DNA from 2 places in the Synechococcus sp. MIT S9508 genome. Region 2 is predicted to be linked to the other one. Evidence: predicted binding sites of a transcription regulator. Region 2 holds the regulator's gene; the other holds the start of a gene.
The links. The regulator NtcA, encoded in region 2, controls nitrogen genes in cyanobacteria. The targets are predictions, from matches to a motif close to GTANCNNNNGNTAC.

Region 1 (3,356 bases), 400 kb from region 2:
CCGATGCCATCGAGAGTCAGGCTCCACAGTTGTATTCGGATCAGCAGGTGAAGTCCTGGGCAGCACTCGCCTGGTTGCCTGGTGTGCTGGATCAAACCCTGAAGCAGGGTTCCGGCTGGATCAGTGGTGAGGATGCCGCTTTTGCGATGCGTTATCCGCAGGACCGGCTTTCTCTTCTGTATTGCCGGGGCCGTGCGGCACGTCAGGGCCACGGCAAAGCGCTCCTAGAGAGACTTGAAGCCGATGCGATCGCGGATGGCGTCAGATCTCTGCGCACCGAAGCCAGTCAGTTCAGTCGTCCGTTGTTCGAGCGCTATGGCTGGAGCCTGGTTGCTCCGGAAACGATCACGATCGCTGGAGTGCCATTTGAGCGCTATCGGATGCACAAAGCACTGGGCAAGCTGCGCAGCTGATCAAGCTGATCCAGTGCTCGACCTTGCTCGAGGGCAGTGGTGGCCATCGCAATGCCCGAATCGAGATTGTCGCTCAGGCCAGCGTTCCAGAGATAGGCCCCTGCATTCCAGCGCAGAGCTTCGCTGAGGGGACCACGGTTGCTGAGCGCTTCGAGGGCCTGGCTCTTCCAGGTGCTCTCCGACGACCACACCACGTCTGCGTTGTGGCATCCGTGATCGCGGGGGTGAAGGATCAGACGTTCAGCCTGACCATCGCGGACACGGGCTGTGATGCAGGCCCGACCGATGGGAAGATCTGTTCCTCCTTCCAGGCCTTTCACAGTGAGCAGGTCGGTTTCGCCTGCAAGCCTGAGCGCTTCCCAGGCCCGGCTTTCGGTTGGTGGGTGCACAAACCCACTCACCAGAAGGTGTTCTCCCTGGTGGGCCGTCCATAGGAGCTCGAGGCTGGCCACGGGAGGCCGTTTTCCCAGTTCTTCCCGGTAATGAATCAGTGTTTCCGCGATCGAGAAATGATCCGGTTGATGGATGAGCGCGAAGCCATGTGTGTTGAATCCTTCCTGAACAGTTCTCAGGGGCAGTCCACCCAGATTCAGATCCAGAAGGCGGAACAGATCGATGGCTGTGATGCCGTATTTGATCGGCATGCGGTCACCCCCCTGCAGCACGACCGGTTGACCGCAAGCCACCAGCACCAGGCTGGTGAGTGGGTAGATGGGCGCAGTTCTGGTCCGACCGTCAAATGGCATGCCGAAGCAGAGCGGTCTTCTCTGATCGGTAGGGCTGTAAACAACGGGCCCCATCGATCGATAGGTGTCGAGCATGCCGGTGAGCTCTTGGGGCTCCGGCCGGCGTATGCGGTGCGCAATCAGGAAAGCGCCAATCTGTGCCGGCGTGGCCTCCTCCCTGAGCATGAGTGCCAAAGCATCTGCAGCTTCCTCTCGACTCAAGCCTTTGCTGGTGTGTTCGCCGCTACCGACTTTGCGTAGGTGCTGTTTGAAGCGTTCGCGGCCGCTGCCGACAGTGCTTGTCAAGGGCGGTACCAACGCTTCATGCAGTGTTCTGCAGCGAGGTCACTTTCAGGGGTAGCGATTGCTACCGATCGTTTCACGCAAGCATCGAGAGCCCTTCGAACCGTCCATGTTGAGGATGGCTGGGATTATGGCGCCCATCGGCGTAATAGAGCCGCTCAAGCACCAAACTTGTGGTGACGCTTGAGTTGTGATTCTGGTGATTCAGCAGTGTGGCTAGTGTGCGAAAAAGAGTGTTCACCGATCAGACGTTCAGTGAATTCAATAGAACAGTTTTGAATCCATCGAGATGTAGTCAATGCATCCAAAATAGGTTTTGGTTTTGGTTGCCTTTGTAGCTGTTTTCTGCTGCAAGGCGCGACAGTCTCTTTTGGATTTTTTGTATTTTTTATGACTGTTTCGTCCATGTCCACGCCATCACTGGCGGCCCCATCGTCCTCTACATTGACCGCCTCGTTGATGGCTGCCAAAAAAGCGAAAGGGATGAGTTTCGCGGATCTTGAGGCGGCTCTTGGGCTTGACGAGGTGTGGATTGCTTCTCTGTTCTATGGACAGGCCACAGCCTCTGCCGATGAGGCGGAGAAGCTGGCGTCCTTACTGTCGTTGGACCCCGCAATCACAGCTGCGATTCAGGAGTTTCCGACCAAAGGCAGTCTTGAGCCTGTGATTCCAACCGATCCCCTGATCTATCGCTTTTACGAGATCATGCAGGTGTATGGCATGCCGCTGAAGGATGTGATTCAGGAAAAGTTTGGAGATGGAATCATGAGTGCTATCGATTTCACCCTGGATGTGGACAAAATTGAAGATCCGAAGGGTGATCGTGTTCAGATTACGATGTCCGGAAAGTTTTTACCATACAAAAAGTGGTGATTCCACTTTTTGGTTTTCACTGAAGCAGTGTCATGAATTTTTCAAGCCCGACATTTGTCGGGCTTTTGTTTGCTCAGGTTCGAAATTGCTGTTGCAATTGTTGGCAGGCCAATTGTTTGCGTGATTCACTGCTGAGCGTTTGGCTGAGCTCTTTCAGCCAACGTTGACTGATCGGAGTTGCGATGCAGCCAAGGGCACGGAACGCAGCAGCAGCGACATCGTCGGATCCGGTTTTGCACAGATTCGATAGGCGTTCACTGATTACCGCCCCATCCCTGCGTTGCAACACCCGAATCGTGGCGATCACCACTGGATCGCGGAAATCGTTGAGGGGTTCAGTGCATAACTCGAGTAATTCCTCGTCGCTCAGGCTATGAGCGCGGAAACCCACTAACTGCAATCCCGCTAAGCGATGATGTTGTCCGGGGTGATGCAAACACTCCTTCACCACATGTTCTGGAACATCTGCACCCCAGCAAGACAAAGCCTCAAGGATGCACAGGTTGACTTCAGCTAATTCGGAGCTGTTTTTGAGTTGATCAAGCAGCCAGTCCCTCGCTGCTTGCTGGTGGCATAGTCCAGCTGCCAGTACAAGATCGGGAAGTGCTCCATGCTGCTGAATCAATCGTTCAATGATTGGCCAGCCTTGTTCAGCCAGCATTCCAAGTTTTTCGCATAGCGCACGGCGTAGCTCAACTGAAAAGCTGGGAGAGTAAACCTCCTCCAGCCATTCGGGCTCCAAAGGAGCACGTCGTGATTTTGAAAGCCGTTCCCAGAGAACGGCTTCATTCACGGGTAGAGACACAGAACATCAATCAGCGGGCGCCAAGCTCAGCGGCCAGCTCGCGTTCCAGTTTGTCATCATGTTCGCGTGGCAGCACGTTACCGATGTTGGTGCGGTGGGTGCTGTAAAAGAGCATGCCGATGAACACCATGCCGCCAATGATGTTGCCAATAGTGACGGGCAGGAAGTTCCAGAAAATGCACTTCCAGAAGGGAACTCCAGATCCGAGGATTGGCCCTGCGGTGTGCAGAAACTGAT
Region 2 (3,356 bases):
GTTCGAGCATGCCAGCGGCAGCCTGTTCAGTGATCCAACGGTCATTTTTGAGCATCAGAAACCCCTGCGCAGTTCCGTCACTTGGTCGGCTAATCCCATGAGAGAGTCCGGAATCGACGGTCCTGTGATGATCACATCCATGGAACCAGGACGTGCGTCCAGGCTGTCACGCACCTCAGATTCGTTGAGGTAGCCGAGAGCAATGGCCAAGCCAAGTTCATCCAAAACCAACTGATCAAGATCGCCGCTAGCCAGGTGGCGACGACAGATCTGCCAGACCGCTTGGACAGCATCCACCGTTGTGGGGTCAGCTGAGCTGGCCTGATCCGAAAGACATCCCATCACAGCAGGTCTCATCCAGACCATCCGATCGCAGAGAGTGATCGCCGCATTAGGCCCCTGAGCCACACCACCTTTGAGGAACTGCATCACTGCAACACGACTACCAAGCCCAGCAGAACGCAAGGCTTGACTCAAAACTGTCCCGAAACTTCCTCGATAAGGGGCGGTATGCACCTGCAACTGCCCTTCAGGAGCCACCAGATGCAGGGGCTGCTGTGGCTGGAGCGATGGCAGAGGATGCAAACCCGCACGGTTCAGAACCCGATGATCGGCACCGCTCTGCTGGCGGGGTCGATGGCTTGGGCTCAGGCTGGCGGTCATCTCGGTCGCTTCCATGTGACTGGAATCGAATCGATCCAGCGGAATTTGAATCTAGCGGCGAAAGCACAAATCACAATCCCTTTGACACCATCCCTGGTGTCTCTACGCCAACTGGCAGGCTCAAGATCCCGATCCGGTTCCCCATGAGCGAGACCCAGCGCAACGATGGCCGCAAACCCGCCGACCTCAGGTCCTTCTCGATCGACTGGGATCCCATGGGCTTCGCTCTGAGCTCTGTGATCGTGCGCACCGGACGCACCACCGTGCTCTGCAGCGTCTGCCATGAAGAAGGCGTCCCGCGCTGGCGACGGGATCAGGGCCTGGGGTGGCTCAGCGCTGAATATCGCCTGCTGCCGGGATCCACCCCTGATCGCCAGCGAAGGGAACTGATGAAACTGTCAGGACGCACCCAGGAGATCCAGCGCCTGATCGGCCGCAGCCTTCGCGCGGCAATCGACATGAAGGCGTTGGCTGAGAACACCCTGCTGATCGACTGCGATGTGATTCAGGCGGATGCGGGAACGCGGACTGCAGCGATTACGGGGGCATGGCTCGCCCTGCAAAAGGCCGGCGAGCGGCTGGTTGCACAAAATCGCATCAGCACTCATCCGGTCATCAACCAGGTAGCGGCTGTCTCTGTAGGACTGATAGAGGGGCATGCTCTGCTGGACTTGGACTACAGCGAAGACAGTCGGGCGGATGTTGATCTCAATGTGGTGATGAACAACTCCGGCGACCTATTGGAGTTGCAGGGCACTGCCGAAGGTGCACCATTCAGTCGCCAGCAGCTCAACAGCCTGCTGGACCTTGCCGAACCAGGGTTGAAGCAGCTCATGGCTGCACAGCTGGATGCACTGCATGAAGACTGAGCCAGGAGAACCGTGTTCGTTGCTACAGGGTGACCGCGCATCGCTCCTTAACTTCCCCGCATTGATGCGTTGGTCATGGCCGAAGTGATGCGCGGCTTTAGTCGGACTGCTCCCCAGCCTGGGCGGTCCGCAGAAACAAGCCTGACCAATGCGCCCAACCCCGCCAGCCGCACCCTGCTGGAAGTGATCCGTGATCTGGAAGGTGCCAGCACCGAAATGGTGGAACGGAACAAAACCATCTTTTTCCCAGGAGACCCGGCCGAGCGCGTCTATCTGATCCGACGAGGAGCTGTGCGTTTATCGAGGGTTTATGAGTCGGGTGAAGAGATCACCGTTGCCCTGCTGAGAGAAAACAGCCTATTTGGCGTTCTCTCACTGCTCACCGGACATCGCTCCGATCGGTTTTATCACTCCGTGGCCTTCACCAGAGTGGAAATGGTGACAGCCCCAGCGAGCTCTGTACGCCAGGCGATCGAAGCGAACACCAGCGTGGGATTGCTTTTACTTCAGGGTCTCTCCAGCCGAATTCTGCAGACCGAGACGATGATTGAAACCCTCACGCACCGGGACATGTCCTCCCGGTTGGTGAGTTTTCTGCTTGTCCTCTGCAGAGACTTCGGGATGCCTGGCCCCCAGGGCATCACCATTGACCTGCGTTTGTCTCATCAGGCCATCGCTGAAGCGATCGGATCCACGCGTGTCACGATCACGCGTCTGCTTGGCGATCTACGCAATTCAGGCCTGGTCGAAATTGACCGCAAGAAGATCACTGTTCTGGATCCGATTGCACTGGCCAAACGTTTCAGTTAACCCCGCTACAGGTGAAGATGGGCAGCACCTCAGCGGCCTGCCGCATGTTTGACGCACCGTGACCGGCTGGCTGCTGCTGCTTTCCCTGCTGATCCTCGGGGGCGTGCTCTCCACTCTTGGTGACCGACTGGGTTCGAGGGTCGGCAAAGCCCGGCTGAGCCTTTTCGGTCTTCGCCCACGTCAAACCGCGGTGGTGATCACTGTGCTCACGGGGAGCCTGATTAGTGCCTTGTCGCTTGGGCTGATGCTGCTGGTGAGCCGCCAGCTGCGCGTTGGTCTGTTTGAACTCAATGACCTCGAAGCCCGCCTGCGCAGCAGCCGCTTGGACCTGAAGGGTAGCCGCAAGGCTCAGCGCAAGGCACGGCAGCAACTCGAAGAGGCTCGGGCAGATGAAATCAAAGCCAGAAAGATCCTGGCGGATGCGCAGGCACGAGCCGGGGAGCTGCGCAGCACACTTCAACCCCTTCAAGAGCAGACACGCCGACTTGAGGCAGAACGGCAGAGACTCAGCCAGGACGTGCGCAACCGCGATGCGGAAATCCAACGCACGGATGATGAACTTCGAGCAGTGCGTCAACGCATCAGCTCAGGCGAAGCGGAGCTCCAGCAATTGGAGAAGAACCTGATAGCGCTGCGACGTGGAGATGTGGCCATCAGCAGTGGCCAGCCGCTGGCCACTGTCACGCTCAAGCTGGATCGTCCTGATCAAGCCCGGCAAGTGATTGACCAGGTGCTGCGGGAAGCCAATCTGCAGGCTTTTCAGAAGGTTCTGCCCGAACAGGCTCCTGATCGTCAGATCATCCTCGTACCCCGCCAGGACATTGAAAGGCTGGAACAAGCCATCCGAAAGCCTGGCACCTGGGTGGTGCTACTGCGCTCAGCGGCCAATGTGTTGCGCGGTGAGAGCGTGGTGTACGCCTTCCCGGATGTACGTCCCAATGTGGCCATCACCGTTGAGGGAGAAGTTCTGGCCAAAACCACTCTTGCCAGCCAGGAAACGAATCCAGAAGCGGT

Region 1: SIB42_RS03055 (anthranilate phosphoribosyltransferase family protein) is a predicted target of NtcA. The motif match lies at 1,496-1,509, and genes of this name have one in related genera.

Annotation. Positions count from the first base shown of each region.
Region 1 is NZ_CP138941.1:607,450-610,805, forward strand. It holds gene SIB42_RS03050 (GNAT family N-acetyltransferase) at 1-413, shown strand, start outside; gene SIB42_RS03055 (anthranilate phosphoribosyltransferase family protein) at 374-1,444, opposite strand; gene SIB42_RS03060 (hypothetical protein) at 1,600-1,911, opposite strand; gene cynS (cyanase) at 1,862-2,314, shown strand; gene SIB42_RS03070 (HEAT repeat domain-containing protein) at 2,388-3,107, opposite strand; gene SIB42_RS03075 (formate/nitrite transporter family protein) at 3,130-3,356, opposite strand, start outside.
Region 2 is NZ_CP138941.1:211,796-215,151, forward strand. It holds gene dcd (dCTP deaminase) at 1-55, opposite strand, end outside; gene SIB42_RS01205 (cob(I)yrinic acid a,c-diamide adenosyltransferase) at 55-663, opposite strand; gene rph (ribonuclease PH) at 807-1,532, shown strand; gene ntcA (global nitrogen regulator NtcA) at 1,608-2,342, shown strand; gene SIB42_RS01220 (DUF3084 domain-containing protein) at 2,401-3,356, shown strand, end outside.